Regions from separate parts of the Paenibacillus sp. FSL R5-0527 genome, predicted to be linked through region 3. Evidence: riboswitches for the same ligand, from Rfam matches in the RefSeq annotation. Region 3 holds a riboswitch; each other region holds the start of a gene.

What was found. A riboswitch is a leader RNA that binds a small molecule or an ion and turns the genes downstream of it on or off. The one in region 3 is predicted to bind glycine.
Region 1: linked by a shared signal. The riboswitch ahead of NYE69_RS02115 (amino acid permease) and the one ahead of sdaAB (L-serine ammonia-lyase, iron-sulfur-dependent subunit beta) in region 3 are both predicted to bind glycine.
Region 2: linked by a shared signal. The riboswitch ahead of gcvT (glycine cleavage system aminomethyltransferase GcvT) and the one ahead of sdaAB (L-serine ammonia-lyase, iron-sulfur-dependent subunit beta) in region 3 are both predicted to bind glycine.

What each region holds. Positions count from the first base shown of each region.
Region 1 covers NZ_JBBOYI010000001.1:455,472-466,193, reverse strand. The annotation lists gene NYE69_RS02130 (nuclear transport factor 2 family protein) at 1-376, opposite strand, end outside; gene NYE69_RS02125 (HAMP domain-containing sensor histidine kinase) at 547-1,581, opposite strand; gene NYE69_RS02120 (response regulator transcription factor) at 1,568-2,263, opposite strand; glycine riboswitch at 2,676-2,755, shown strand; gene NYE69_RS02115 (amino acid permease) at 2,898-4,247, shown strand; gene hprK (HPr(Ser) kinase/phosphatase) at 4,295-5,209, shown strand; gene NYE69_RS02105 (ABC transporter ATP-binding protein) at 5,485-6,288, opposite strand; gene NYE69_RS02100 (FecCD family ABC transporter permease) at 6,288-7,319, opposite strand; gene NYE69_RS02095 (FecCD family ABC transporter permease) at 7,316-8,356, opposite strand; gene NYE69_RS02090 (iron-siderophore ABC transporter substrate-binding protein) at 8,349-9,425, opposite strand; gene NYE69_RS33595 (zinc-binding dehydrogenase) at 9,548-9,754, opposite strand; gene NYE69_RS02085 (zinc-binding dehydrogenase) at 9,663-9,875, opposite strand; gene NYE69_RS02080 (alcohol dehydrogenase catalytic domain-containing protein) at 9,869-10,132, opposite strand; gene NYE69_RS02075 (MerR family transcriptional regulator) at 10,394-10,722, shown strand, end outside.
Region 2 covers NZ_JBBOYI010000001.1:5,045,838-5,056,559, reverse strand. The annotation lists gene gcvPB (aminomethyl-transferring glycine dehydrogenase subunit GcvPB) at 57-1,889, opposite strand; gene gcvPA (aminomethyl-transferring glycine dehydrogenase subunit GcvPA) at 1,877-3,241, opposite strand; gene gcvT (glycine cleavage system aminomethyltransferase GcvT) at 3,260-4,399, opposite strand; glycine riboswitch at 4,511-4,640, opposite strand; glycine riboswitch at 4,644-4,748, opposite strand; gene gcvH (glycine cleavage system protein GcvH) at 4,947-5,342, shown strand; gene mtnB (methylthioribulose 1-phosphate dehydratase) at 5,446-6,099, opposite strand; gene proC (pyrroline-5-carboxylate reductase) at 6,139-6,999, opposite strand; gene NYE69_RS22265 (glutamate-5-semialdehyde dehydrogenase) at 7,068-8,315, opposite strand; gene proB (glutamate 5-kinase) at 8,345-9,451, opposite strand; gene NYE69_RS22255 (hypothetical protein) at 9,534-9,686, shown strand; gene NYE69_RS22250 (pyridoxal phosphate-dependent aminotransferase) at 10,708-10,722, opposite strand, start outside.
Region 3 covers NZ_JBBOYI010000001.1:2,302,387-2,313,108, reverse strand. The annotation lists gene sdaAA (L-serine ammonia-lyase, iron-sulfur-dependent, subunit alpha) at 299-1,180, opposite strand; gene sdaAB (L-serine ammonia-lyase, iron-sulfur-dependent subunit beta) at 1,215-1,880, opposite strand; glycine riboswitch at 2,274-2,379, opposite strand; gene NYE69_RS10110 (S8 family serine peptidase) at 2,991-8,468, shown strand; gene NYE69_RS10105 (VOC family protein) at 8,536-8,928, opposite strand; partial or broken gene NYE69_RS10100 (ABC transporter ATP-binding protein) at 10,097-10,722, opposite strand, start outside.

The sequences.
Region 1 (10,722 bases), 1.8 Mb from region 3:
AATCCTGATATTCCTTCAAGGTGAGCTTCACACCGTGTACGTTATAAAGGGAATCCTCAGTATACAGAATATCGCCCCAGGTTTCCCAGGCATCATAGCCTCTGTTCCAGTTTTCAAACCCGTTCAGCAGTCTATTCTGAATGTTCTTCCCCATTTCCGTGTCGATGGGGGTGGGATTGATGATTGGGAAAACAGCCGCAAGTTCTTCCGTGTTATCGTAGGAATCAGAAATACTGACTACGGGTTCAACCGAGCTGGAATTTGCTGTATCTTCAGCATGGCCTGAATCCGTAGTGGCTCCACACCCCGCAGCAATCATCCCGATGGCCAAGGCTGTCATGCTCGCCATCAACATCTTTTTCATATTCTTTTTCATGTTCTCAATCTCCTTCTGTGTTATCGTTGTTAGGATTACTGTGTGTATGAGCATATCTTAATGGGCGAAGGTTGAGCGAAAGTAAAAAGAAGTCATAATTCATATGAAAGCAAAAAAGAAGCGCAAACCGCACCGGAGTCCGATTTGCGCTTTTTATTGTATTTCATACGTTAGACGGGTAACGTGATAATAAAGGTGCTACCTTCTTGAGGTTTACTTTCCACGCAAATTTCACCGCCACACAGGGAAATGATGCGGAAAACAATGGAAAGGCCGATGCCGTTGCCCCGTACAGCGGAGGTCGTGTCGTGCTGATAATATTTCTCAAAGATATGCGCGGCGGTTTCTTCGTCCATGCCCACACCGCTGTCGGAAAATTTAAGCGTAAGCTGATCTGAGGTGCATTTGGCGGAAATTTTGATTTCTCCGTGTTCAGGGGTGAATTTGATGGCGTTGCTAAGCAGATTGATCCATACCTGTTCCATCAGTTCCGCATTGCCCACATAAGATATATCGTCAACATCCAGCTCCAGCTCAATCTTCTTCTGTTCGATTTTCGGAAGCAGCAGGATTGCACACCGTTTTATTTGCTCGGATAAATCGTATGCTTCTTTTTCGGTGATGATTTCACAGGCTTCGACCTTGGAAAGCAGAAGCGTGTTCTGCGATAGTGTGGACAAACGAAGGGATTCATCGGCAATGACCCGAAGATACTGAATCCGTTCCGGGCTCTCAATGCCGTCTCCTGTGTCAATAAGGTATTGGGCAAACCCGGAGATTGAAGTAATCGGCGTTTTGAATTCATGGGAAAACTCGTTGACAAAGTTTTGCATCTCTGCCTTCGTGTTTTTCAGTTCTGCCGTCATGCGATTAAATCCATCATAGATGGGTGCATATTCTTCCGCCTTTCTGCTGTCTAACCGCACCTCCAGATTGCCGTCGGATACTTCTTTTATTCCAATCAACAGATCACCCATTTTCCGGCGGACGGATCGTAGCGTAAAAAGTGTTCCCAAACCGACAACAATAATCATAAGCGGAATGATAGCCAGCATGGAAAGAGCGTTCTCCCTGTTCATGCCCAGCCAGTATGTAGCGATAAGCCCATAGGCCATCACTGCGCCGATAACTACGATTGCGTCTGCAATGAAAACCCACCGGAATTGAACCAGCTTAAAGATCGCGTCTTGATTATATCGTTTCATGGCCGCCTCCCATCTTATGGATGACCGCTTTATATCCAAGTCCCCGAATGGATATCAGGTCGAATTCTTTGCACATCGAAAACTTGTTGCGCAGACGGCTGATGTAGGTTTTGATGGTATCGTACTCTGTCTCGGAGTCGTAACCCCAAATCTCGTCCATCAACTGCTGCTTGGTGAATACGACATTGGGATAGGAGAGAAACTTGTACAGCAGGTCAAATTCCTTGTTTGTCAGCGGAATTGTTTCTTCGTTATATTGGGCGGAAAAGGTGTTCTGCTCCATGGAGAAGCCGCCGATCACAATGCGCTTTTCGTTGGCAATCTGTGCTCGCCGCAGCAGTGCCTCAATACGCCAAATCAGTTCCTCATAGTCGATGGGCTTTGTCATGTAATCATCCACGCCCGAGGCAAATCCCTCCTTTTTGTGGGAAAAGGCGTTCATGGCCGTCAGCATGATGACAGGCGTCATATCGTCGCTATCCCGCAGGGTGCGCACCAGTTCATAACCGTTCATGTTCGGCATTTGAATATCCACCACGAGCAGATCCATATGTTCGCGATCGAGAACTTCCAACGCTTCTTGGCCATCAGCAGCTTCTTTGATTTTATATAGTGGGCTGAGTTTCGCTTTCGTCAAAAGACGCAACATCTGGTCATCTTCAACGATAAGAATGGTGACCATACATTCCCTCCTTTCAGAGTTATTTTAAAGTATATCTGCGAAGGGTTGAACGGAAGTAAATAGAGTAAATCATCAATGAGTGTGATGATTTGTGAGCTATGGTTTTAAACGTTTGAGGTATATTTGTCCGCATTTTATTATACCGTATTTTGCACTATCTAAACTGATAAGGCCCTCGTATGATTTGTGTTCGGGATAACCCTTCGCTCGGTTAAATGAATAAAGTTATCCGTTACGTTTACCGTTACAGACAGCCCGGGGAAACACTGCCGTAATCAAACCTGGGCGAATGGGAATTATCTCGTTGACAAAATTTTTCACTGCGAGTAATATTGAAAAATATTTAAATGGGTTGTTACAATAAAAATTAAATAGTTGGCAAGCTATGATTGCTATGGATCGTACTATAGCAGGAGCAGCTTCTGGAGAGACCGCGGGATTCCGCGGCGCCGAAGGGTTCACAATCTCAGGCAAAAGGACAGAAGAGTACTGAATATCTATTTGTTATTTCGAAAATAGTTAATAACAAGTCTATTTAGTTATTCTTATGACCGGGAGATTGGAGCGCATCCAGTCTCTTTTTTTATTGGATTTAATCCATTGTTCAACTTTTCACGTTAAGGAGGAGTTTGGTTTGGCACAACAAGAATTAAAGAGGGATTTAGAAAATCGGCATGTTCAACTGATTGCCATTGGCGGCACCATTGGTACCGGATTGTTTCTCGGATCGGGCAAAGCCATTCAACTGGCGGGTCCGTCCATTATCTTTGCTTATTTCATCGTGGGGATCGCCGTGTTTTTTGTGATGAGGGCGCTGGGAGAACTCCTGTTGTCCAAAGCCGGATATCAATCTTTTACGGACATTGCCGAAGACTATCTTGGACCGCGGGCCGCGTTTATAACCGGATGGACCTATTGGTTTTGCTGGATCATGACGGCTATGGCCGATGTGATCGCGGTTGGGGTGTATGTACAATATTGGTTTGATATCCCGCAATGGGTGCCTGAAATTATCTGCTTAGTTGTTTTATTAGGACTTAATCTGTTAACCGTAAAAAATTTTGGCGAATTGGAGTTTTGGTTTGCCTTAATTAAGGTAGTGACGATTCTCGCATTAATTGCCATTGGGGTCGTCTTGCTGGTGATTGGATTCAAAACGGATACGGGAATGGTTACGGTCAAAAATATTTGGGGACATGGCGGCATATTTCCAAACGGAGTTCCCGGGTTCTTGCTTTCCTTCCAAATGGTTGTGTTTGCCTTTGTTGGTGTGGAGTTGGTGGGGGTATCGGCCGCGGAAACATCCAACCCGGAAAAAAATATCCCCTCGGCGATTAATAAAATTCCGCTTAGAATTTTATTCTTCTACGTCGGCGCGATTATTGCCCTATTGTGCATCAATCCCTGGACGGAGCTAAGCCCGTCAGAAAGCCCTTTTGTTAAAACGTTTAGTTTGGTCGGGATTCCGATTGCCGCGGGAATTATTAACTTTGTCGTATTAACTTCAGCCGCTTCCGCTTGTAATAGCGGGATGTTTTCAACCAGCCGAATTTTATACAATTTGAGTAAGAATAACCAGGCTTCATCCCATTTTGCCAAGCTGAATAAAAACCATGTGCCCAGAAACGGGTTATTGATCTCCACGCTTGTCCTATCCGGGGGAGCTCTTTTGAGCAAGCTTATTCCGGAGCAAGCGTTTGGCGTCGTCACCACCATTAGCGCCATTTGTTTTATTTGGGTCTGGGGTGTGGTTCTTGTTTGTCACATCAAGTATAAAAAGACGCAGCCAGAGTTGCAGGCAAAATCGAAATTTAAAGCTCCGTTTACCCCCTTTGTTAATTATGCAGTTCTGACGTTGTTTGCTATAATTCTTATAATTATGCTGGTTGCCAAAGAAACACGCATGGCCTTATTATTGACGCCGCTGTGGTTTATTCTGCTGTTTGCTTTGTATTATTCGAATCGAAGAAAAGCGGGTAAATAATCTTAAACAGTGTCATTCCAGAATCATTAATCATTGGGGAGAACAACATGAAGACGATCACGGTGCAAAGTCTTGCGAATATGTTTCATATGGAAGTGCTTGCCGGGGCGGGCCGTATGGACCGTGTGATTACCCGTCCGCGGGCGCACAGACCCGGGCTGGAGTTTGTGGGGTATTTTGATTTTTTCCCCATGGAGCGGGTGCAAGTGCTTGGCCGTAAGGAAGTTAACTATCTACTGACATTATCTATTGAGGAACGCAAGCTGCATATCGGCAACATCGTCAAATATCATCCGCCCTGCTTTATTGTGACGTCAGGACAGCAGGAGATCCCGTATCTGACCTTGTTCTGCGATCAGGAGGGGATTCCGCTGCTAAGGACGGAGGAGACGACAACGGAGTTTATCGCCAAGCTGGACAGCTATTTGGTCAAAGCGCTTGCGCCGGAGATATCGATCCATGGGGTATGCGTGAATGTATCGGGCATTGGCGTCTTGCTCCGCGGCAAATCCGGGATCGGCAAAAGCGAAACCGCCCACACGCTCATCAGAAGGGGCCACCGGTTCGTTGCGGACGATATTGTGGTGCTGAAGAAGCTGGGGCCAACGACTTTGCTCGGAACGCATAACGAAACCACGCGCGAATTCCTTGCGCTGCGCAGCATCGGCCTGATTAATGTCGTACGCCAATACGGGCGTAGGGCTTTTCAGGACGAGACGCGGATTGTACTCGACATTGAATTGGCTTCATGGCGGGAGAATGCTCTGAACAATGAGCTGGAACGGGAACCTCAATTCACGGAATATCTCGGCGTCAAGATTCCGCATATCGAGGTCCAGCTCCAGCCGGGACGAGATGTGGCCGGTCTGATTGAGGCGGCGGCCAACAATTGGTATCTCAAGCAGCTCGGCTATAGTGCCGCCGAAGAGTTCATGCAGCGGATCGAAAACAAAATGCAGTAAGTGCGGTTGGATTACAAATAGATACTTCTTGTGCTCAGTATCGTCCCCATAAAATAGAGAAACTTTAGGGTCCTATTTTCCGAATTTGAGCCTATTCATCACGATAGGGGAACTATTGGGTCTTATTTTTCGATGAACACGTCGAAAGGCGGCCTTTCGCTACTAAATCGTGGGAATAGCGCCATAAAATTCCTTTATTATACGCAACATGGGGGATATCGGCTGAAATAACGCCTTTTTTTTTCCTTTATGTTGTCACCCGAGATCGGCCGTCTCTATTCATTACCATGATACCGCCCTTTGGGCACTACCAACGGAGAGCCCGAAATGGGATCTTGTATCACCGTGCAATCGAGCCCAAAAATGTCTTTTACCAATGTGGTTGTAATCACCTGAGACGGCTCGCCCTCCGCCACAAGCTTTCCTTGCTGAAGCGCAAAAATATGGTCCGCATAACGCGCGGATAAGTTGATATCGTGAAGAACCATGACAATCGTAGTTCCGTGTTTACGGTTAAGGTCCGTGAGCAGGTCAAGAATTTCGACTTGATAGGTGATATCCAAAAAGGTTGTCGGTTCATCGAGAAATAAAATGTCGGTTTGTTGCGCCAGAGCCATGGCAATCCAGACGCGCTGCCGTTGACCGCCGGAAAGCTCGTCAATATTGTGATTGGCAAACTCCGTTATATCCATAATTCGCATCGCTTCGGCAACGGCTTCATAATCTTTTTTAGTCCATCCGCCGAACAACGATTGGTGCGGAAACCTTCCCCGTCCAACCAAATCCGCTACCGAAATGCCTTCCGGAACAATAGGGGATTGCGGCAGCAGTCCAACCACGCGCGCCAGCTGTCTTGGCGGCATTTTGCCGATGGGCTTTCCGTCAATCGAGATTTTGCCGGATTTAGGCTTTATCAGCCTTGCCAGTGTTTTCAGCAGCGTGGACTTTCCGCAGCCGTTGGCTCCAATAATAACGCTTATTTTATGACTGGGGATAACAAGGTCTACACCTTGGATAATCGTTTTATGATCATAGCCGGCCACGAGCTGTTCGGCTTGAAATAGATGCGTTGGTTTCATTATAACTCGCCCTTTCGATTCATTCGGATGAGCAGGAAGATCAGATACGGCGCTCCGAGTATTCCGGTCATGATGCCCACAGGGAATCTGTACTCGAAAGCAAATTGTCCGATTAAATCTGCCGCCAACACTAAATTTACGCCAACAAGACCAGCCGGGATTATGTTCGAGAAGCCGGCTCCGGCCAGTCTTTTCGCGATCGGCCCCGAAAGGAAGGAGACAAAAGCGATTGGCCCGGTGGTAGCGGTAGCCAGAGCAATCATGCACACAGAACTCAAAATAAGCGCTATTCTTGTCTTGTCCGTGTTCACTCCAAGCGAAGTGGCCGATTGTTCTCCAAGTTCCAATAGACTTAGATGTTTTCCCAGCACGATAGCAATAGGCGTAAAGATCAATACCGTTAGGACAAGAGGCGGAAGTTCGTGCATTTGCGAGCCATTCAGACTGCCGCTGAGCCATCTGATCGCTGCGGGAATATCTTGTTGAGCGCCAACCAGCAGCAGGTAGGAAATCAGGGCGTCAAGCATGGCCTGTATGCCGATTCCGACGAGGATCAACCGCCCGACCGAAAATGTCTTCCCCCTGGACAGTACATAAATAATGATAACCGTAACAAGACCGGCAATCACCGAAGCAACGGAAACAACCGCCCGGTTTGAATGAAGTAGGGTGATGCAAAAAACAGCCGCCGCGCTTGAGCCGGAGGTAATCCCGATGACATTCGGGTTCGCAAGGGGGTTGCGCAGCATAGTCTGGAAGATGTATCCGGCAACACCAAAAGCAAATCCGGCGAAAAGACCTGCCAGCATTCTCGGTAGACGTATCGAATTCACCGCAAAAGACACGCCTTTGAGCTGCTCTCCCGAAAGCGCCCGGATGACATCTTGAACCGGATAAATGGTGTTTCCCAGTAACAGCATAGCGCAGCAAAGCAAGCATGCAAGTACTGCAAGGAAGCCGGTGATCAGTATCCACCGGCGGCGTCTTTGACGCCGGCCCGCCATGATAAATTCAACAGAATGATTTTTCATAATGAACGCACTTTCGATCTCATCGCTAATATGATTAGGATTGGAGCTCCTATAAACGCTGTAACCACACCGACTTCAAGTTCTCCCGGGCTGCCGATGAGCCTGCCGCACACATCCGCTATTGTCAAAATGATGGCTCCCGCAATAGCTGACATGGGGATTACCAAACGCAGATCGGGCCCAAGCATGAGACGGATGACGTGCGTGGCCAAAAGCCCGATAAAACCAATCGGGCCTGCGAGGGCCGTAGTCGCCCCGCATAGAACAACACCTGCAAAAGCCGCGACAAACCGCAGTAATCCTGTGCGAACGCCGAGTCCGGTCGCGGCATCATCCCCCAATGCCAGCGCATTTAGCGCCGGTGCAGTCATTACGGCGATCAGTATGCCAACGATCAGAAACGGGGTGAATGTGGCTATAGCGCTCCAGGTTGCCGAGCCGACGCTGCCCACTTGCCAGAACCGGAATTGATCCATGACATAGGAGCGTGGAATCATGATGGCGGTGACCAGAGAAGAAAGCGCGGCGCTTGTGGCGGCTCCGGCCAAAACAAGCTTAATGGGCGTGGCGCCGCCACGCCCCATAGAGCCGATTCCAAATACGAACACCGCAGTAATCGCGGCTCCGGCTAAAGCTAGCCATATATATTCATTTGCGGTGCTTATATTCAAAAATGCAATTCCGCAAACCACAAACAAGGACGCGCCTGTGTTCACTCCCAGTATACTCGGGTCCGCAATCGGGTTGCGCGTGACCGATTGCATAAGCGCTCCAGAGACTCCAAGCGCCGCACCGCAAAATAAACTGAACACGGTTCGGGCAATTCTTTTGCGAACCACGTTAGCCCCGAAGGATTGGACATCTTGATGAAATAAACCTTCTATCAGTTCAGGAAACCTTACCATCCGAGACCCTAAGACCAGAGATGCAATTACGCACACGCCGAGCAAGACTGCACAAATCACCAGAACTGTCGGAAAATGCTTCGGCATATGTAAGCTTGGTTGTTTGTCTTTTGACACCGAAGAACTATTCATTGATCTTGTCAATAGCTCCTCCTATTAATGCTAGATATTCATCAATGGTATAAGCTATCGAAAGCGGGTTAGGAGTTCCGGCAGCTACTAAAGGTGTATCGCTGTCGATAAAGGCGACAGAACCTCTTTGGATCGCAGGAATTTTACCAAGTAGTGAATCGGCTTGGAGCGTCTTCAGCAATTCGTCATTCCCATATCCGACGATGAGATCGGCATCGTAAAGGGCCTCGACATTCTCAGCGCTTAAATTCAAGGAGTAGCTGTTAGGGTCCGTAATCTGTTTCGTAACACTTTCAGGATAAACCATTCCCAGCTCATACAAGAAAGCAACGCGAGAGTCTACAGGCGTATAAATATGCAATTGCGACAAATCTTCAGCCGAGAAGTTAACCCAAACCACTTTTTTGCCTTTCATTTGCGGATATTGGCTTAGTTTTTCGTTTACCATGTCCTCGGTGTCCTTGATGAGTTGTTCCCCTTCCGCTTTCATGCCCATGCCTTCTGCATTCAGCAGGACTTGCTCTCGCCATGTGGTGGACCAAGGAGCGGTCGGATAGGCCACAACCGGAGCGATTTGGCTAAGAAGATCGTAGTCCTCCTGAGTTATCCCGGAGTAAGCGGCAAGAATGACATCCGGGTCCGCATCGGAAATCGCCTCAAAATCAAGGCCGTCCGTATCCTGAAAAACGTTAGGATCGCTTACGCCAAGTTCTTTGAGTTTTTCCGCTGTCCAAGGCAAAAGCCCGCTGCCATCCTGAACGCCGAAGTTCGCCGCCGAGAAGCCTACGGGAACAACTCCGAGAGCGAGAGCAACATCATGATTCGCCCATTGAACGGTAACTACCCGTTCAGGCTTGCTTTCAATGACAGTTTCACCGAAAGCGTGTTTGATCACGATCGGATATGCGGAATTCGTATCTGGCGAAGCGGGCGCTTCAGTTTTAGACGTTTCGGCCGAAGTTGGTGCGGATGTTGAACTTGATTGCTGGGCTGAGCAACCAACTAGCGAGAATAAAAGCACAATCGAAACAAGTAATGTTCCTAATGAGGCATTTCGTTTTGCATTCATTGGCAGACCCTTTCGTATCAAGAACTGTATTTTTAAATAGTGCTTTTAATTGATAATGATTATCAAAGTCAATATACAGTCCCCTTGCCGGGTTGTCAATGAAAAATTTGTAAGAGCGTTTTTCAAATTAAACCTGAGTTTATGTCCAGCAAAATTCTTCCGCGTCCATGTCTTGCCTCGCTTTTCTCCAGTGCTTTGTCAGCTTGGTTTAGCGGGAATATGGAATCGATCTCTGCTTTAATCGTACCATCGGCAATCGACGACCAGATCCACTTCTTTGACGACGTCTTCGAAAGCCGCCCGGGTATAATCGATGACTTGGTCAGCACCCAAAGACTTAACGAAGTCCAGGTTAGGGGTTGATGCCGTAGCGATCACGGTTGCTCCCTTCCACTTGGCCAGCTGAACGGCGAATTGTCCAACACCGCCTGCCGCCGCATGAATTAGCACGGTTTGGCCAGGCTGGAGTTCGCCTTCGGTGAACAGCGCTTTCCAGGCCGTTTCAACTCTGCCTTAATCGTTGCCGCATCTTCAAAGGTAAGATTACCTGGCATCTTGACTAATTCTTGGGCTTTCGCAATGCCATATTCTGCATAGGCCCCTTTGACACTACCAAAAATGCGATCACCTGGCTTGAACTCCGTTACACCTTGCCCCACCTCCTCGACAACTCCGGAAGCATAGAATCCCGGGATGTAGGGGAACATTACGGGAAAAACTTCTTGAACGAATTTTATAGTCAAGTGGAATGACTGCAGCATACACGATGCGAACGAGCACTTCATCCGTTTGCGGCTGAGGGCATTCAACTTTTTCTATTTTTATCTCTCTTTCTTTATTTATGTGGTCGTCAACATAAAATATAATAGGTCTTTTTCCCAAATAAATATTTTGGTTGAACCTTACGCAACGTTATCTTTTATACTTAAGCTACCGGTAAACAAGTTAGCGCTAACGAAGGGGTTCCTATGAAACGACATTGGAAGGTCGGGGATCTTGCCAAACTGGCGGGACTCACCGTGCGAACTTTGCGATATTACGATCAAATCGGCTTGTTCTCACCATCCGGCCAGACGGAGTCCGGTCACAGGCTGTACAATGAATCCGATCTGTCGCGCCTGCAGCAGATTTTATCACTTAAGGAATTGGGCTTGTCTCTGGAGGAGGTCAGGTCCGTCTTAAACGGCGGGCAGATCAGCCCGCTGGAAATCGTCAACCTGCAAATGGCGCGAATCAAGGAACAAATCAAACAGCAGCAAACGCTCCTTGACCAGCTTCAGCATGTATCCAAAGCGAT
Region 2 (10,722 bases), 2.7 Mb from region 3:
TTTTTGGCGAAAATCAACTGCACTTTTGCATTTGGTGTGTCGTTCATTGGTTTCCGTTACCCGCAGGCGCAGTTCAGCACCGGCTTCCGGGCGGCCCCGGTTTCGTCCAGGCGCGTTACCGGCGTAGTGTGCGGGGCGTTCAGCAGGAGACCTGGGTTCGTCTCCGCTTCCTTGGCGATGGCGATCATACAATCGATAAACCCGTCCAGCGTTTCCTTGCTTTCGGTCTCCGTCGGCTCGATCATAATGCATTCCTCGACGTTCAGCGGAAAATAGATGGTCGGCGGGTGGTAGCCGAAGTCCAGCAGCCGCTTGGCGACGTCAAGCGTGCGGATGCCGTATTGGGCCAGCCCGCTGCCGGACATGACGAATTCGTGTTTGCACGGCTGATCCTCGTAAGGCATCTCGTAATAAGGAGCCAGGCGTTTCATCATATAGTTGGCGTTCAGCACGGCGTTTTCCGAAACCTGGCGGAGTCCCTCCGGGCCCAAGCTGCGGATATAGGCGTAAGCGCGGACGAGAATGCCGAAATTGCCGTAAAACGCTTTGACCCGGCCGATGGAGGCTGAGCCTTGTGTACCCGGCGAGTTGCCTTCGGGGGCTGGGCTGGGCGAGCCGACGAAGGCGGCAGAAGTCGGAGAGACGGACGGGCCGTCGGAACCAACTGAGCCAGCCGAGCCGGGCGAACCAGGCGCAATCGAACCAACCGAGCCAGGCGAACCAGGCGAACCAATTGAACCAACCGAGCCAGCCGATCCGGGCGAACCAGGCGCAATCGAACCAACCGAGCCAGGCGAACTAGGCGAACCAATTGAACCAACCGAGCCAGCCGAGCCGAGCGAACCAACCGAACCAACGGAACTAACCGAACCGGGCGGGTTTTCCGTGCCTACCAACGGGGCGAAGCCTGCCGCCCCCTCCGCACGCCGGCCGCGGATGGCGTAACGGCCGGATTCGTCCAGGACGACGGTCGGCTCGGGGAGAAAAGGCGCGAGCCGCTTTTTGACGCCGACCGGACCTGCGCCTGGACCGCCGCCGCCATGCGGCGTGCTCATCGTTTTGTGCAGGTTGAGGTGGACGACGTCAAAGCCCATGTCGCCGGGCCGCGTAATCCCCATAATGGCGTTCGAATTGGCGCCGTCATAGTACAGCAGGCCGCCGGCGGCATGGACGATTTCGGCGATCTGCACGATTTGCTGCTCGAACAGGCCAAGCGTGTTCGGGTTGGTGAGCATAAGGGCGGCGGTATCTTCGCCGACGGCCGCCCGCAGCGCGTCCAGATCGACCATGCCGCGCTGGTTCGAAGGGACGGTCACCGTCTCAAAGCCGGCGACCGCAGCGCTGGCCGGATTGGTGCCGTGCGAGGAGTCCGGCACGATCACTTTCGTCCGCTTCTCGCCGCGGCTTTCGTGATAGGCGCGGATCATCATCAGGCCCGTCCATTCCCCATGCGCTCCGGCGGCCGGCTGCAGGGTGACCTCGTCCATGCCGGTAATCCCGGCCAAATCCCGCTGCAGCCGGTACATCAGCTCCAGCGCGCCCTGCAGGCTTTCCTCCGGCTGATATGGATGAATTTTGGCGAAGCCGGGATAACGGGCCACATCCTCGTTGATTTTCGGGTTGTATTTCATCGTGCAGGAGCCAAGCGGATAAAACCCGTTATCAACGCCGAAATTGCGGCGGGACAAGGCGGTATAATGGCGCACGACATCGACCTCGTACACTTCCGGGAACGAAAGCCCCTCGCGGCGCAGCATTTCCGGCGGCACCAGCTCTTCCTTCGGCACGGCGGGGACGTCGCATTCCGGCAGGGAATAACCGATCCTTCCGGGCCGGCTGCGTTCGAAAATAAGCAATTCCTCCGGCTTGGTTTCATTTATTTCGCGCATATCGATTCCTCCATTACACTGACGAATTGGTCGATTTCCGCTTTGCTGCGTTTTTCGGTCACGGCGATCAGCACATGTCCGGCGAGTTCGGGGTAGCTGCGCCCCAGATCAAATCCGCCGATAAATCCGGCCTCGAGCAGCTTTTGCTGCAGCCGCTGCGGATCGGCGCCTTCCGGCAGCCGGATGACGAATTCATTAAAAACCGGGGCCGGAAAGGGGAGGCCTACGCCCGGGATGGAAGCCAGGCGTGTTTTGGCGTAATGCGCTTTTTGCAGGTTCAGCTCCGCGACCTCGGCCATGCCTTGTTTGCCCATCAGCGACATATACACAGACGCGGCGAGGGCGAGCAGCGCCTGGTTGGAGCAAATGTTGGAGGTCGCTTTTTCGCGGCGGATATGCTGCTCCCGGGCTTGCAGGGTCAGCACGAACCCGCGCTTGCCGTTACGGTCGGTCGTCTGCCCGACGATCCGCCCGGGCATCCGCCGCATGTAGCTGTCCGCCACGGCGAAAAATCCGCAGGTCGGGCCGCCAAAGGAAGGCGCGATGCCCAGCGGCTGCGCGTCGCCGACGACGATATCCGCGCCCAGCTTGCCCGGCGCTTCCAGCAGGCCCAGCGACAGCGGGTTGCAGCTGACGATCAAGAGGCCTCCGCGCGCATGGATCAGCTCGCCGATGGCGCGGATATCTTCGAGGGAACCGAAGAAATTCGGGTTTTGCACCAGCACGGCGGCGGTGTCTTCCGTGATAGCCGTCTCCAGCGCCTTACGGTCGGTAACGCCCGCTTCCCAGCCGACCTCCGCGATCTCCAGATTCAGGCCGCGCGCGTAAGTCGCCAGCACCTCGCGGGCATCGGGGTGAACGGTCCGGGCCACGACCAGCCGCTTGCGCCGGGTGGCGGCCGCAGCCAGCGAGCCGGCTTCAGCAAGTGCCGTCGCTCCGTCGTACATGCTGGCATTGGCCACCTTAAGACCGGTCAGCTCGCAGATGTAGGACTGGAACTCAAAGATCGCCTGCAGCTCGCCCTGGCTGATCTCCGGCTGGTACGGCGTATATGCGGTGTAAAATTCGGAGCGGGAAATGACGTGTTGGACGACGGAAGGAATATGATGATCGTAAATGCCCGCGCCGAGGAAGCTGGCGTAACGGTCGGTGTCGGCATTGCGCGCGGCGAGCGCGGACATGTGCCGGGTTAAGGCGTATTCGTCGAGCCGCGGCGAAACCGGCAGCGCGCCTTTAAAGCGGATCTCCTCGGGAATATCCTGAAACAGCGCTTCGAGCGAAGGCGCGCCGATCGCTTCCAGCATTTCGGCCCGGTCCTGTTCGGTCAGCGGCAAATAACGGTGTTTTATCATAAGTTTCTCGTACTCCTTTCACGGCTTGGCGGATGCGTTTCGGCGATAAAACGGCAGGGGGACGACTTTGGCTTTCAGCCGTTTGCCGCGGATTTCCACCTCGAGCACGGTGCCGGCCGCCGCGTGGGCGCCGGCGATCAGCGCCAGGCCGAGGTTTTTTTTGAACGTCGGCGATTGCGTGCCCGTGGTTACTTCACCGATGGGGTCCTCGGTGCCCGGCGCAAACACCGGATAATGCGCGCGCGGAATGCCCCGGTCGATCATCTCCAGACCGGCCAGCCGCCGCAGTACGCCTTCTTCATGCTGCCTGAGCAGCGCCTCGCGCCCGATAAACGGGCCGGAGTCCCACTTCACGAACCGGCCGAGGCCGGCTTCCAGCGGCGAAATGCTCGGCGACAGCTCCTGCCCGTAGAGGGGAAGGCCGGCTTCAAAGCGCAGCGTATCCCGGGCGCCGAGCCCCGCCGGCACGAGTCCGCGAGGCTCGCCGGCCCGCATCAGCGCGTCCCAAAGGGCCGGGGCGTCTTCCGCGGCAACATAAAGCTCGTACCCGTCCTCGCCGGTATAGCCGGTGCGCGAGAGCAGCGTTTTAATGCCGCAGACCCGGGCCGCGGGTTTAAACGTGAAGGGGCGCATAACGCTGGGATCATACCCTTCGCACAGGGGAGAGAGGATGGAGGCGGCCAGCGGTCCCTGCAGCGCCAGCAGCGCCGTGGCGGCGGAAACGTTGCAGAGACTGACGCCCTCGGCGGGCAGATGCCGGCGCAGCCATTCCCAATCCTTGGCGATGTTCGCGGCGTTGACGACAAGCATGTATTTGCCTTCGTCCCGTTTATACACCAGCAGATCGTCGACAACGCCCCCGTCCGGATAACAGAGCAGGGTGTATTGGGCTTTTCCCGGCCCCAGCAGGCTCACGTCGTTTGTCGTCATCCGCTGCAAAAAACTTCCCGCTCCGGGACCCTCGGCGTAAAACTCGCCCATATGCGATACGTCAAACAAGCCGGCCCGCTCGCGCACGGCCTCGTGTTCCTTCTGAATGCCGCTGAACTGCACCGGCAGCTCCCAGCCGCCGAAATCGATGCAGCGCACGCCTTCATACCGGGAGTAACAAGAGTATAGCGGCGTTCGTTGCAATAGGGGTTCTACGGGTTCGGACATTTCATCACCTCGTTTGGCCGCGGTGGGCCGTATTTTACCTGCACATATCATGAAAAAATAAAAAGACAGGCCAAGAAATTCCGACCGGCAAACGAATCGGATATTCCCGGGCTCTGTCCTTTGTACCTGAGAGTTACCCTGCGGCAAAACACCGGTCATCTTGCGCTCCGGCATTTTTGAAAAAGCAGGTTTCCCCTTGGGTGATCCGCCTTCTGTCGATAAAGACGAATTCTCTCCAGAGACGCGTCCGGCAGAGGTCCTTTTGCCTGAGAGATTCACCGCTTCCGCAACGGCTTGCTCCTTCGGCGTTACAATTGCCTGGAATTGTAATCTCTCCCTCTGCCTTCAACCGCTGATTACATCTACATTAATACTCAAAACCGCGAAATATGTCAATAAACTTATCATGAAAATATAAAAAATATTTTATTTTTGTATTATGCAACGCTTTCATTTTTTGAATCTATAAATTATGTTAGTAATATTGACACTACAGCTAGGTTTGGAATAATCTGAACGAGAAAGATCCGGAAGAGGAGGAATACGCATGTCTGCCAATATTAGGGGAAATCTGTGGTATAGCGATGAACATGAATGGGTGCTGGATTTGGGGGACGGAACGGTAAAAATCGGCATTTCCGACGTGGCTCAGCATCGCTTGGGCGATATTGTATTTGTGGAGCTGCCGGACCTTGGAACGGAAGTGGAAGCGCAGGACGGCATCGGCACGATCGAATCGGTCAAAACGGTGGCGGATTTGTTTACGCCGGTCAGCGGAACGGTACTGGAGATCAACACGGAGTTGGAAACGGCGCCCGAGCTGGTGAACGAGGAACCTTACGATGGGGGATGGATGGTGCGGATTCAGCTTCGGGAAGACCCCGCCGCCGCTTTTTCCAAGTTGATGGATGCCAAAGCTTATGCGGAGTTTCTTGAAAGATAAAGGCCTGTGATAGGCAAAAAAACCTCGCGGCAGCGATGAGGATTCGGCTTGCTTATCGCATTGCCTCTTTTTGCTTCGCTGGCCGCAAGGTTGCTCGGTGCGATCATTTGCGTTTGGGAGGGAGCAGGAGGGAGCGGTACAACGCTTCGAACATAAATTCGAAGGCCTCCAGACGGGATACGGCATCGAACGCGGTGGAGCCCCAGGCGTAGATGCCGTGGCCCCGCAGCAACAAGCCGGGAACCCGGGTGTCGAGCGCGGCGGGAATCCGCCTTTCCATTTCGGCGATGTCGGCGTAATTCGGCACGACCGGGATGCGTACAGCGGCGTCCTCCTCCCAGATGCCCAGCGCTTTGATCAGCTCGTTGCCCTGCAATGGAACGAATCCTTCGTCGCCGAAATATTCGCTGAGCACATTGTTAAATACGGTGTGCACGTGGAGAATCGCGCCGCAGCCGGTCATCCGGTAGATCTTCGCGTGGACCGGCGCATCTTCGCCGGGCGTCAGCTTCGTAGCTTCGCTTGGCGTTCCGGCGGCGTCCACAAACAGGAACTCCTCGGCCGGAAGGTTCGTCCGGCCTTTCATGCCCGACGTCACCGCAAAATGATAATTGCCCGGCGCAAAGCTTCCGACCCGGACGGACAAGCTGCCGCTCATGGCCGGAAGCCAGCCGCGGGCGGCAAGCTGCTCCTTGACGCCGCGCAGTTCGCTGAGCGCAGCTTGTTTTTCCTCCAACGGAATGTCCGAAAAATTCATCCAGGCCGTCCTCCTTCGTGCTTCATCCAGAATTTTGGCTTACAAAAGCGACTTTCGAACCGCCTCGCCCATTTCCAAAGACCGCTCGGCGGCGCGGTGCACCGCGGCTTTCACGTTCGGCCGGAACCCGCCCGCTTCGAGCACCTCCAGCGCCGCCTGGGTCGAGCCGTTCGGCGAAGTGATGTCGGCCCGGAGCTTGGCCGGATTTTCGCCGGTTTCCGCCATCATCAGGGCGGCGCCAAGCACGGTTTGCACCGTTAGCTCTCGCGCCTGCTCGGACGTTAGGCCGCCTTCCATGCCCGCTTCGATCATCGCTTCCATCATGTAATAAATATATGCGGGGCCGCTCCCGGAAACACCGGTCAGGATTTCCATCCGTTCCTCCGGAATCACGCTCACCATGCCGACCGCTTGAAACATGGACAAGACCTGCGCTTTTTGCTCCTCCGACATTTCGGCGGAGAAGGAGATCCCGGTGGCGCCGCGGCCGATGGAGCAGGACGTGTTCGGCATCGTCCGGGCGACCGGGATGTTGCCGCCGAGCAGCGCCTGGATCGTCGCAATCGACAGACCGGCGATCAGGGAGACGATCATTTGCCCTTCGCGCAGCATCGGGCCGAGTTCGCTAAGCGCTTCCCCGGCATCCTTCGGCTTCATCGCCAGGACGATGATCGAAGCTTCCCGGAGATGCTGCCGTTTGGCGGCTTCCTCGTTTGCGGCCGTGACGCGGTAAGTCTGCGACAAATAGGCCAGCCGTTCCTGGCTCGAGCGGTTCAGCATGGCGATTTGCTCCGCGGCGGCGACGCCTTTATGGATCAGTCCGCGCACGATCGCTTCGGCCATCGAACCGGCGCCGTAAAAGCAAATCGAGGCGGAGGCAAGGGATATGTTCGGGTTCATGGGAATTACCTCCTGATGTAGAGAATGGATATTGGCTAACAGGGATTTTTTTCAGGCTTATTGCAGATTTACTCCCGGATTTGCCCGTTCCCCGTAACGATATATTTGCTGGATGTCAGCGCAGGCAGGCCCATCGGTCCTCTGGCATGCAGTTTTTGCGTGCTGATGCCGATTTCGGCCCCATAGCCGAATTCGAAGCCATCCGTAAACCGGGTGGACGCATTGTGGTACACGGCGGCCGCGTCGATTTCCTGCTGGAACAGCTTCGCAGTTTGCCGGTCTTCCGTAACGATGCATTCCGAGTGTTTGGTCCCGAAACGGCGGATATGATCCAGCGCCTCCTCCAAGTTGCGAACGACCTTCACATTCAAAATATAGTCGTTGTACTCGGTCGCATAGTCTTCTTCGGTTGCCGGATTCGCCCAGGCCACGAGGCGTCTCGTGGCTGCGCAGCCCCTTAATTCGACGCCCGCCTCCTTGAAGCGGTCCGCCAATTCGGGCAGATGCCGGGCGGCGAAGTCTTCATGGACGAGCAGCGTTTCCATCGAATTGCATACCGATGGGCGCTGTACTTTGGCGTTGAGCGCAATGGAAGCGGCCATTTTCGGGTCCGCGGCGGCGTCCAGGTACGTATGGCAGATGCCGGCGCCCGTCTCGATGACCGGCACGGTGGCGTTTTGCACGACCGTTTGGATCAGCGAGCTGCCGCCGCGCGGAATGATGACATCCAGCAGCCCGTTCAGCTTCAGCATCTCGTCGACGGACGAACGGTTCGGGTCCTCGATGAGTTGCACGGCGTCGACCGGGATGGCGGTGACGCTTAACGCCTCGTGGATGATCTCGACGATTTTGCGGTTGGAGGCGAGGGCGGAGGAGCCGCCGCGCAGCACGACCGCGTTGCCGGTCTTAAGGCACAGTCCCATCGCGTCGACCGTCACGTTGGGGCGGGCTTCATAAATGATCCCGATGACGCCGAGCGGCACGCGCTTCTTCACGATATGCAGGCCGTTCGGGCGGTCGATCGTCTCCAGCACGTCTCCGACCGGATCGGGCAAAGCGACGATCTGCCGCAGCCCTTCGGCGATGTCTTTAATGCGTTTCTCGTTTAAAGCAAGCCGGTCCAGCATCGACGAAGAAGTGCCGTTCTCCCGGCCGCGCCGCAAATCTTCCTCGTTGGCCGCGATAATCGCGGCGCTGCCGTCCACAAGCGCTTTGGCGGCGGCCAGCAGGGCTTCGTTTTTTTGCTCCGTCGTCAGGCGGTTCAGCGCGGATACGGCGCCGGCGGCCCGCTCGGCTTTTTGTCTGACTTCACTCATGGTTTTAGGCCTCCTTATGATTCTTTGATTTATGATTTTAACGAAATCCATTCGTCCCGGTGGATAACCTCCAGACGGTGGACGATTTCCAGCTTCTTGATGACCTCCCCGCTGGGAAGCCCGAGAATTTCCTGCAGCTGCTCGGCGTCGTAATTGACGATCCCGCGTCCCAGCACTTCCCCGCCGGGATTGACGACTTCCACGACATCTCCCGTATGAAAGTGGCCGGTTGCGCACTTTACGCCCACCGGGAGCAGACTGCGCCCGCCGTGGATGAGCGCTTCTTCGGCGCCGTCGTCGACCGTCAGCGTGCCGAACGGAGTGGAGAAGAAGCCGAGCCATTGTTTTTTGCGCGGCAGGGCGGACCCGTGCGCTTCGAAGTAGGTGCCGCGGCCGTCGCCCCGCAGCGCCGCCAGCAGATCGCCGGGCTCCCCTACCTTGCCGACGAAGACGGGAACGCCGCCGATCGAAGCGATTTTGGCCGCGTCGATTTTGGAGCGCATGCCGCCCGTGCCGACCGCGGAGCCCGCCCCGCCGGCGATCGCGTACAGGTCGCCCGTGATTTCGGCGACGCGGGCAATGCGCGTAGCGCTTGGATCAAGGCGCGGGTCCTTGGTGTAAAGCCCGTCCATATCCGTCAAAATGAGCAGATGCTCAGCTTTGATCAAATTGGCGACCAAGGCCGACAGCGTGTCGTTGTCACCGAATTTCAACTCGTCCAGCGACACGGTGTCGTTTTCGTTGATGATCGGCAGGACACCCTGCCGCAGCAGTTCTTCGATCGCCATGCTCGCGTTGCCCGTCCGCTTGCGGTTCTGGAAATCGGAGCGGGTAAGCAGCACCTGGGCCGCGGATACGCGATGTTCGGCGAGCGCTTCGCGGTACGCCTGCATGAGCAGCGCCTGGCCTACCGCGGCGGCCGCCTGTTTCTCATGCAGCAGCTTGGGCCGCTCGGGGTAGCCGATTTCGCGGAAGCCGGCGGCCACGGCGCCGGAGGTGACGAGCAGGGGCTGGTATCCGGCCCTGATGAGACCGGCCAGCTCGGCGGCGAAATAACGGACGGCGTCCCGGTTTAACCCTCCTTCCGACGAAGTCAGCGAACTGCTTCCGATTTTGACGACGATGCGACGCAGCATGGTGACCACTCCTCCAAAACTTGAATAATAACGTGTGCGTGCGGGTAACGGATGGTTGCGCGAGCCGCAGGATGTAACGGACATGAGAGCCGCTAATCAAGCGAAAAACGGTCTTTTCCGCATTCTCCCGCAAAATAAAAAAACTTCCGCCTTTGCACGCAAAGGACGAAAGTGTGACTTCCGCGGTACCACCTTTATTGATGAGGTTTCTCATCCGACTCGGATTGCCCGGTAACAGGGGCGCTGTCCGGCTTTAGGGCCGGCCGCTCGGGGGTAGGGTTCGGAAAGGGCAAGCATGTAAATTCTCTCAGCCGATGGAATTTACTCTCTGGAGCGCCGCGGTCTTTCGTACTGGTCCCGTCTATGCGTTTGTATGGATGTCCGATATGAATATGATTACTGTTAGGATACCACCGTACTTTCTTTTTTGCAAAGAAAAAAGCTAAATGGGGCTCAAACTAAAATTCGGCGCTTGATAACCAGCTACCGAAGGGCGAACACCGTTGGCTGGAGCTAGTGTTCAAGCTTGTGTTACTGACGAGCTGCCGAACGACGAACACCATTGGCTGGGCCAGCAAAATAGCGGCATTTTATGTACTTATTGTCGGGAGCCAGGCATCTTCATCCCCATTAACGACATTTTTTGTTCTTATTTTCCTGTGAATGGCCCCAGAACGCGGACATTTCCTAGCTGCCGGGGAAAATAGCGGCATAAAGTATCTCTATATCGCTCAAAATGGGGGGGGGATCGCCGAAATAACGCCCTGCTTTGTCCTTATGTTCACTAGCCCTTGCATTTTACTTCTTGCACAAGACAATTTGTAGCCCTGATACATGCAGAATTCCCGCAAAAGCTCAGGTTTTCGAACCGATCCATTCGCCCGCCGGAAATCTAACGGTTGTTGCAGCCGCTATTTTACGATAAAAGACCTTTTCTGAATTCTAACGGTTATGAGCGTCGTTATTTGCTTGAATCTAAGCGGAAATAGCTGGGTTTCCATGAAATAAGCGCTATGGCAATCGTTACAATTTTGAAATCTATGTTCTTGGGACAAATAGCGGTTGTGGCAACCGTTAGCATAGTTTCGTGGTTATGAATGTATCTTGTCCGGTTTGATGCAATGCTAGTGCCTTATCTTTTCGCTGGAGCGGCCGTGTGAAAAGTTCTTGCGATCACTCCCCCGCCGCGGATTCCTTAATCACCTAAAAATTCAGCACACTTGCCTAGCTCCGCCATTTCTTTAATTTAACTTATTTTAAAACAAGCCGAG
Region 3 (10,722 bases):
GATATCCATCCATTTGAGAGAAATAGAGGGAATTTATTCCGCTATTTTCAAGGCTTTAAGATCAATTGTTGGCTGTAGCCGGCTGTTAGCGCCCGACTCTGCCGGTGAACATCGCGCTGCCGGATAATAAAGAGACTGAATAACGTTATTTAACTTGATAAAAACCAGGCCCCTGGCGGCGCCTGGTTTTTATCGTACGTTTAGCTGCGAAAGCGCCTCAATGGCTAGTCTTCCCGTAACGGACACCTCAACCAAAAAAGTCCCGGCCCTATCGTACAAAGGGCGGGACTCTGCTTGCTTATTTTTTCCGGTTTCGCAGCTCTTTCATGATTTTGCGGCCGGTCGGCGTTTGGGCCAGGCCGCCCTGGGCCGTTTCCCGATGCCGGCTGGGCATCGCGGAGCCGACCTCCAGCATGACGTCGATGACTTCGTCGGACGGAATCGCGCTGCGCACGCCGGCAAGCGCCATATCCGCGGCCGCCAGCGCATTGACCGCCCCGAAGCCGTTGCGGACGATGCAGGGGATTTCAACCAGACCGCCGACCGGATCGCAGATCAGGCCCAGCGTATTTTTCAACGCCAGACCGACGGCGTGCACCGCCTGCTCCGGCGTTCCCCCGCGCAGCTCGACCATCGCGCCCGCCGCCATGCCGATCGCCGAGCCGATTTCCGCCTGGCATCCGCCTTCCGCGCCGGAGATAAACGAGTTGTTGGCGATGACGTACCCGATCGCCCCGGCGCAGAACAAACCTCGCACCAGATGCTCATCCTCCCAGCCAAAACGTTCCTGCGCGCTGACGAACACCCCCGGGATGATACCGCAGGAGCCGGCCGTCGGAGTGGCCACGATCCGCCCCATCGAGGCGTTGACCTCGGAGACCGCCAAAGCGTAAGCCATGGCCTGACAGGCGATGTCCCCCGCGGCGGGCTCCCCGCTGCCGCGGTATTCGTTCACCCTTTTGGCATCGCCGCCCGTCAGCCCGCTCGTCGAGGTAATTTCCTCCGTCAATCCTCGGCGTACCGCTTCCTTCATAATTTGATAATACTCAGCCATCGCCGCCATGATTTCCGCTTCGCTCTGGCCGCTTTCCGCCGCCTGATCCTGCAGCATCACCTGCGAAATCGTCAGGGCCTCCTTATCGCACAAAACGACGAGCTCCCGCAAATTCCGAAAACGCATGTTTATCTACCCCTTCACTTTGATGTCAAACGCTTTACGTTAAATCGATGTAAGCCGTCCGGCTCACGTGCGGAAGCTTTTCGACCGCTTCGATGAGCGCGCCCGGAATCGCCCCATCCGCCTCGACGACGGTCAAGGCTTCTTCGGTCCTGCCCTTCCGGTCGGTTATGATATAGCCGATGTTCACGTCCGCCCGGCTGAACAGCGCCGTGATGCCGGCCAACATGCCCTGGCGGTCGGCATGCTCGATCACAAGCGTCGGCAGCTCGCCCGAACACTTGACCTCAAACCCGTTGATGCCCTGGATCGCAATGTTCCCGCCGCCGATCGACGCGCCCGTCACCTCGACCTTGCGGTTTTCGCCGGCCAGTGCGATTTTTACCGTATTGGGATGGACCCCCGGCTGAACGCCGGTCGTAAAGTCAAGCTTTATCCCCGTTTCTTCCGCGATTTGCAGCGACTCCCGGATGCGCTCGTCATCCGTGCGATAATCCAATATCCCGCCGGCGACGGCCAGATCCGTGCCATGCCCCTGATACGTTTCCGCAAACGATCCGTAGAAGCAGATATGCGCTTCGGCGGGCACCTCTTCCAACAGCTGCCGCGCAAAACGCCCGATCCGTACCGCCCCCGCGGTATGGGAGCTGGACGGTCCAATCATCGCCGGACCAATAATCGAAAATACATTTTTAAACCGCATGGTCATCTTCCCCGTTCCCCATATCTTTGTTTTCACCATTTCGCAAAAATCTTACTTTCAGCTTTCCCTATTAGTACGTGTTCAAAAAGGTCGGTTTTCAGCACCGAAGCGAAGGCTTGGGCCAGGCTGAATTCAAGATTCGATGCCGAGTATGCTGCTATGTACCAACTTCATGATAAGAAAAACGTATATCGACGTATATTCAAGGACGGCAGACCGCGTTTAGCGGCAGTTTTTCCAGCGATATAAGGAAGCCGATACTTGCCTCCAAGCACCACAAAGGACAGAAAAAAGGCTTGCTGCCTTCTCTCTGTCCCCGTTACCTGAGAGTTTGATGCTTCCGTTGGCCGGAACCACGTACCCCTTGGGTGGCTTTCGCTCTCTCCAGAGTCGCGTCAGGCCATGGTCCTTGTACCTGAGAGATTCAAAGCCGCCCCGCATGGCCGGCTATTTGCTCCTTCGGTGCCGCCTCCAAAGCGGACTCTCCCATGACCCTCATTCGCGCGATATCATTTTGTAATTAATGTAAAACGAAAAGCACCATATGTCAATATAGCTAACATACAAATTCAGCTAGATGCCAAATAATATAGTAAAATATTCCTATTTTTCTATGAGTATATGTATATTTTCATAAAATTCTACTTGTGCATTTTCATTTTCATAGATATACTATTTTCAAAACAAGCCAGTATTTACCTATTTTTATTTTTTATTGAAAATAACCTACTTTTCCTATCGAATTTATAATTCAACCGACCTTAACCCCATCGGTAGTTCAACGAAGGCTTGAATTTATCGCCGATACCTCACTGTTTTCCGCTTCACGTTTTGGTTATGTTCTAATCCGGCTTGCCGTATAAACCGGGCCCGACCGCCAAGCGTTTGCTCCCCGCTGCCCGAAGCGGCTCTCTTTCTCAACTCAACGGCAACTAGTGTTAACTTTTCTCCCATGAAAGGAGGTGATGCTTGGAATTACGATAAATGTCCGTCTTTTTTTCGCAAGTCTCTCAGGTCGTCTCCGGTTTTAACTGACAGCCGGCAATTCTCCGGGCTGCCACAAGAGGATGTTCCAAAGGAACCATTAACCTAGAAGAGGGAGTGAAGAAGTTGATCCGATTCAAAAGATTCCGTAAAAATTTCTCACTCGGTATGTCGATCCTCCTTGTGCTTACTTTTGTTCCTGCGACCTATGCCGAAAACGCCGGCGCTGCGGCCAGCACCAGTTTAAAATCCAGCTCGCCGCAAATTGCCGAAGCCAAGATCGATGACAAGCTCACGACGCAGTTCAAGCAGGACGATTACGTGACTTATCTTGTCAAATTAAAAGAACAGACCGATACGGCCTCCGTTTCCAAGCTGGCCCTGCAAAAAGCCGCAACCCAAAAAGCGACGCCTTCGGCCGCCAAGCTGTCGGCCCGGACCTCCGTCATCAGCGCCCTGCGCGAAACGGCTTCCCGCACCCAATTCAGCCTGGAAAACTATTTGAGGCAGGAGCAAAAGTCCGGAGAGGTTAAGGATTACAAAAGCTACTTTATCGTAAACGCCATGGCGGTGACAAGTACAAAAGAAGTGCTTGACCAAATCGCCCTGTTTCCAGAGGTAGAAAAGATTCTGCCCAACGAAGAGCGGTTTCTGGATAAGGTGGAAATCGACAAACAGGAGGCGGCGGCCGGTCAAGGAACATCCGTCAAGGATGCCGCGGCCGATCACGCCGGAGCGGCAGCCGTCAAGCCGAGCAGCGTCGAATGGAACATCGCCCAGGTCAACGCCCCCGAGGTGTGGGCCCAAGGCATCGACGGGACGGGGATCGTCGTCGCCAATCTCGACAGCGGCGTGGAATACACCCACCCGGCTTTACGCGCTAAGTGGCGCGGGTTTGACGCCGCCGGAAACATCGTCAACCCCGAGCTGAACTGGTACGATCCGCACAGCCACGCCACGCTCCCGGCGGACGCCGACGGGCACGGCACCCACACGATGGGCACGATGGTCGGATCGGAGCCGGACGGCTCGAACCAAATCGGCGTAGCGCCCGGGGCAAAATGGATCGCGGTGCGCATTTTCAACCCGTCGACCACCGACGCCATTATCCTGGACGGCGGGCAATGGCTGCTCGCTCCAGTGGATGCGCAGGGGAATCTCCATCCCGAACTGGCTCCCGACGTCGTCAACAACTCGTGGGGCGGGGGCTCGGGGGTGGACGAATGGTTCCGCCCGATCGTGCAAGCCTGGCGGGACGCCCAGATCTTCCCCGAATTTTCGGCCGGAAATACGACTCTCACCAATCCGGGCGGTCCCGGTTCCGTCGCCAATCCGGCCAACTATCCGGAGGCATTCGCCACAGGGGCGACGGACATCAACCGCAACCTGGCCGATTTCTCCCTGCTTGGCCCCTCGCCTTACGGCGAGATCAAGCCGGAGGTATCCGCGCCGGGCGTCAACATCCGCTCCTCCGTACCCGGCGGCGGTTATGAAGGCGGCTGGAACGGCACCTCGATGGCCGGCCCGCATACGACCGCGATCGCCGCGCTGCTGCTGCAGGCCAACCATTCGCTGACGGTCGACCAGCTCGAAGAAGTCCTCACCGGCACGGCGACGCCGCGCACGGACAGCCAGTTCCCGAACACGCCGAACAACGGATACGGCCATGGCATCGTCAACGCGCTGGACGCCGTCGGTTCCGTGCTCGAAGGGGTCGGAACGGTGTCCGGCCGGGTCGCAACCGCCGGCGACGATTTCGAAGAACCGGTGCTGGAGCATACTCCGCCTTCTTTAATATATGAAGGTTTCGACGTAACGTTAACCGCCCATGCGGCCGATAATGTCGCCGTGACTTCGGTTGAATTTTACGCCCGGGAGGCGGGAACCGAGCATTATTTATACCTGCCTGCGAAGCGCGTGTCGGGAACGAGCCAGGACGGCGTCTATGAAGCCACCGTCCCGTCCTTCCTGGTCGGAACCGCGGGGCTTGAATATTACATCAGGGTCAGCGATTACGGGGGCAACGGCTTTGACACCGCCCCGTATTCCGTGACCGTGTCGGCCGGGATTCAGCCCGGATACGAGCAGGATTTTGAGTCCGGTGTGATCGGGTACGCCTCCGGCGGAACGGGAAACACATGGGCCTGGGGAGCGCCGGTCAGCGGCCCGGGCAGCGCCTATTCGGGGGAAAAAGTGTACGCCACGAACCTGAGCGGCACCTATTCCGCGAACGCCAACTCCTACCTGCTGGCGCCTCCGATCGATCTGACCGGAAGCCCGGAAGGGGCGCTGCTTTCTTTTAAACATTGGTACGATCTTGAAAACAACCGGGATTACGGCACGGTGTATATCGCTTCCGAGGAGAGCGATTACGCTTTCGCGCCGGTGGCCGAATTTACGGGAACGAGCGGCGGCTGGAAGACGCAATATATCGACCTTCGCCCCTATGCCGGCCAGCAGGTTTATCTGCAATTCAATTTAACGTCCGACGGTTCGGTACAAAAAGCCGGCTGGTATCTTGACGACCTGTCGCTGCAAGCTCCGGACGACGTGGCTCCGGCGGCTCCCGGCGGGCTTAGCGGTTCCGTCAATTTCGTCGGCAGCGCGGAGCTTTCCTGGTCCGCCCCGGCCGATGAAGACGTGAAGGAATACACCGTGTATCGCTCCGAAGCTTCGGGAACGGGCTACGAAGCGATCGCCACGACGGCGGAAACGGCTTATACGGACGCTTCCACCGCGACCGGCGCCACGTATTACTACGCCGTCGCCGCAATCGATTACAGCGGCAACGAAAGCGAAAAATCAAATGAAATCGCCCTGACGATCGAACGTCCGGTCAGCCTGTTCAGCGACGATTTTGACGGCGTCGACGACGGCGGCTGGACCCACAGCGGCACGCAGGACGAATGGGAACGCGGCACACCGTCCGCCCCCGGCCCGAGCAGCGCCGTATCTCCCCCGAACGTCTGGGGCACGGATCTTGACGATACCTACGCGAATGGAGCGGATTACTCGCTCGTGTCCCCAGCCATCGATCTGAGCGGGGTGGACAATGCCACGCTGGCATTCGACCACTGGTTTGAAATCGAAAGTAGCTATGATTTCGGATACGTGGAAGCCAGCTCCGACGGCGGCGCGACCTGGGCCCAGCTGGGCAGATTTTCGCACAGCACGAACGGCAAGCAGTGGAGCCCCGTATACTACAGCCTGGACGAATATGCCGGCGGAACGGCGAAAATCCGCTTCCGGCTGAAGACGGATAACAGTGTTGCCAAGGCGGGCTGGTATATCGACAACGTTCAGGTGCTCAGCGTGCATACGCCGGCAACGAAGGCTGCCCAAGACGTGGTTGACGAGATCACCCCGCAAAAATCCAAGGCCGACAAACCCGGTCCCGCCTACAAGCTGATCCGCACCACCAAAAGCGAATATAATGCCGCTGTCGGCAAAGCGCAGGGGAGCGGCGAAGCCGGCGTCAGCAGCCTGCCGGCCAGCGCGACCGTGACGGTGGTGGAAACGGGACGTTCCGTGAAAACGGACCCCGCGACCGGAAAATACAGCCTGACCCATGTGGCCGGCAACTATACGCTCAAGGCGGAAGCCTACGGCTTTTATCCGCAAACGCTGCCGGTCTCGATTGAAGATCAGAAGAGCGCGAAGGCCAACTTCAATTTGCAGGCGATCCCGAAGGGGCAAATCGCCGGTACGATTAGCGACGAACGCAGCGGCGAGCCGATCGCGGACGCTACCGTAATCGTGCTTGAGGACGCGGCCATCGCCCCACTGCGCACCGGTGAGGACGGCGGCTTCTCGCTGGAAGTGTTGGAAGGAACGTACACGCTGTCGGTGTCGGCGCGCGACTATTACAGCAGCACGATCACCGTAACCGTGCCGCCGGACGGCAGCGCCGACGGATCGCTCGCGCTCAAGCCGTTCATCGGCTTCCCGGGCGAAATCGGCTACGATGACGGTACGGCGGAAAACGCCTGGTCCTTTAACTCCACAGGCAACGCCTGGGCGGTGCGGATGACGCCGGAATCCGGCGCGGCGCAAGTGACCGGCGCCTCCATCCGGTTCTGGAACGAGGAATGGCCCGTACCGGGCGGAACGGCGTTCCAGTATGCGGTATTCGACGCCTCCGGACCGGACGGCTCGCCGGGCCGCCAGCTGGCAGGACCGTTTGACGGCACGGCGCTGCGCAACGACCAGTGGACGACGCTTGCGCTGCCGGAGCCGGTGACGGTCGAAGGCGATTTCTACATCGTGTATCTCCAAACGTTGGCGGGCACTAGCGCGCCGGGCTTGGCTTCCGATGAGAACGGTCCGAACGCCGGCCGCAGCTGGCAACGGGTCAGCGGCGTCTGGAGCCAGACGAAGGAAGAGGACGGCAACTTTATGATCCGGGCCATTGTCCGCTACCCGGTGAACGCGCCGGTGATTACCTCGCCGGCGGCCGGCTCCTTTACGAACCAGCCGACGATTGCCGTAACGGGAACGTCGCCGGCCAATGAAGCGACGATTAAGCTGTACAACGGCACGGAACCGGCCGGTACGGCGACTGTGGAGAACGGGCGGTTCAGCTTGAATACCAAGCTGCATCCCGGCGCGAACGAGCTGAGCGCGGAGGTCGTGGTGAACGGCAAAACGACCGACCGTTCGCTCCCGCTGACGGTGACGCTTGACAGCGACGCGCCGCAGCTCGACGTCGTATCGCCGCGGGACGGATTCCGCACCAATTCGGAGGTGCTGAATGTGGCCGGTACTGCGTTGGACGATTATCTGAGCAAGCTGACCGTTAACGGCGCTGAGGTTGCCGCCGGAGACGCGGGCTCCTTCGCCCACCGCATTTTGATAAATGCCGGCGAAAATATCGTTACGGTCACGGCTACCGACCGGGCCGGTAACGAAGCGACGGTCACCCGGGCCGTTTATGTCGATCTCGAGCTGCCCGAAATCACGGGCCTCTCCCCGGCCGAAGACGTGCATTTGACCGCCGGCGAACCGCTTACCGTAGCTTTTGACAGCGTTCCGGGACTTGATGCCTCGTTCCGCATCGAGCTGCCGGTGGCGCTGGCGGAAAGCGGCGGCAACGGAATCGCCCTGGAAGAAACCGCCCCGGGGCATTATGAGGGCGTTTATGTTACGCCGGCAGCGCTTGTGCTTGACGGTGGAGTGATCGTCGTCAGCGTGCGGGACGAAGCCGGGAACGCCGGCGACTTCCAGGCCCCGGGCCGATTGTTCGTCGCCGCGCCGGGCGGCAACCCGCCGGGTGAAGATCCGGGCGAGGACCCCGGGGAAAATCCCGGGGAAGACCCGGATGACCCCGGGCAAAATCCCCCGGACGACAATTTGGCTCCCAAAGCCGTGATCAAGGCCGCTAATAGCGCGCAGAAGAGAAAGCAGGTTGAATTCGACGGCAGGCGTTCCTCGGACGAGGACGGCCGCATCGTCAGCTACAGCTGGCAGTTCGGCGACGGCGGCAGCGCGTCCGGCGCGAAAGTAAAGCATCGCTTTGACCGCGCCGGAACCTACACCGTGACGCTGACGGTCACCGATAATGACGGGGCTACCGGCACCGCCGTTCACACGATCAAAATCAAATAAGCGAAAAAAACAGGCGGCCTTGGCTCGAACGATTCGAACCAAGGCCGCCTTGCATTTTGCTACATTCCTACATTCCGTTATGCTGGACCAGGTCCAAGCGATTTCCGTAAAGATCCTCGAACACGGCCTCGATTCCCCACGGCACTTCCTTTGGCTCACCGAAAAATTTGACCCCGTTTGCCTTCATATACTCGTAATCGCGATAGCAATCCTCAGTCTGAACGGTCAGAAAAACGTGACCAGCCGCCTGGCTGCCGACCCTGTCCGCTTTGTCCGCCGTGTCGGCCTCGACAAAAACGATCGCCGTTCCGGCATCTTGAGCCGGGGCGACGGTCACCCAACGCATCCCGCCTCCGAACGCGTTATCCGTCAGCAGGACGAAACCCGCCTTCTTCGTGTAGAACTCAATCGCTTCATCGTAATTTTTCACCAGCAACGTAACATGCCCTATCTTCTTCACGTTTTCACTCCTATCACTTTGTAACTATCATTTAGTAACTACCACTTCGTAACTATCACTTCGCAACTCATAGCCTGCTTCTTCATTAATTTTCCCTCCGAGCGAACATAGTTTATGGGAGATTGGCTGTATCTATCCACCTCCCCGGCCGGAAGATCTATTCTAACGGTTGCCATAGCGCTTATTTAGCTAAAACCCGGCTATTTGACTCAGATTAGAGCAGATCAACATCCGCTGTCCGGACGCTTTGCACGATTATCCCATTTGATCCGGAAGCAGAGAGGAAGAGAATTTAGGAGAGGAAAATAGGTTTGGGAGCAGCGGACTTGTTCGAGATCATTAGTTCCAGATCATTAGTTCCAGATCGTTAGACAGGCTTGTGAGAAGGAGGGGTTGGAGAAGTGAAGCAGACCTGAAGGGAGGAATAGGCAAGACACCGGGAAAATGAAAGGACCGTGATTAGCCCTCACCCTCTCCCCCCTGAACAAAAGGAATAATCGTGCAAAGCAGCATGCAGGGATACCAAGACAGTTATTTTGTCAAGCACTGATCTCGGTTTTGAGCCTTTAAAAAGATCTTTTTTCGTAAAATAGCAGCTGCTACAACCGTTTAGATTCTCAGCAGGTGTAATATCGGCTCGAAAACCTAGCAATTGCGGGAAATCTGAAAAGTATCGGGGCAAACACTAGTGTAATCTGTAGCATGCAACGGATACTGCGGACCTTATTAGCCCTTTTAGCTCGTTTTGCCACTGCCAGCAGCAGCTCAGCGATACCTACGACGCCGAAAAGCTGCGGATAACCTCCTCGAAATCGGGCTCCTCCATGTCGACGTCGTCGATTTCTCCCCAGCCGCCAAGCTCCCGGATGATCTCCATGGTCCCGATCTCGCGCCGGTCGGCTTCGATGACGACCGTGTTCTCCTCTATGCCCGTGACGCGAAACGGCAGGCCGGACGGGTCGAACGTGGCCCGAACGGCCTGCGGACCCGCCGTCGCCCGAACGAATCCGGCCGAGGCAGCGCCATCCGGGGAACCTGCAACATGCCGTACCTCGAACCCTTCCTCCTGGTTCCCGGCAACATGCCGCGCCTTGATCCCTTCCCCCGGGTTCGAGGCAACATGCCGCGTCTTGATCCCTTCCCCCGGGTTCGAGGCAACATGTCCCGCCTCTCTCCACCCCTCCGGCATCCGAAACCCGCCCCGGAACTTTACGCGGATGACCGTCGGCAGGCCGATCATGTCCCGCAGCGCGCGGATCGTCCCGTCGTAGGCGAGCTGCCCGTGATTAATCACCATCACACGGCTGCAGAGCTGCTCGATATCGTCCATGTCGTGCGTGGTAAGAAGGATCGTTTTCCCGAATTCCTTGTTCAAGGTTTGCAAAAACTGGCGGATGTTGCGTTTGGCGTGCACGTCAAGGCCGATCGTCGGCTCATCGAGGAACAGCAAATCCGGATCGTGCAGCATGGCGGCCGCAATGTCCGCCCGCATCCGCTGGCCCAGCGACAGCTTGCGCACCGGCGTCATCCAAAATTCGCGCAGGTCCAGCAGCTCGGCAAACCGGTCCAGGCGCTCCCGTTTTTCCACCGGGCTTACGCCGTACATTTCCGCCAGGATGTCGTAGGAATCCTTCACGGGCAAATCCCACCACAGCTGGCTGCGTTGTCCGAACACGACGCCCAACCTGCGGACGGCCCGCCGCCGGTCGCGATGGGGATTGAGGCCGCCGATCATAACCGTGCCTGAGGTCGGATGCAAAATGCCGGTGAGCATCTTGATCGTCGTCGACTTGC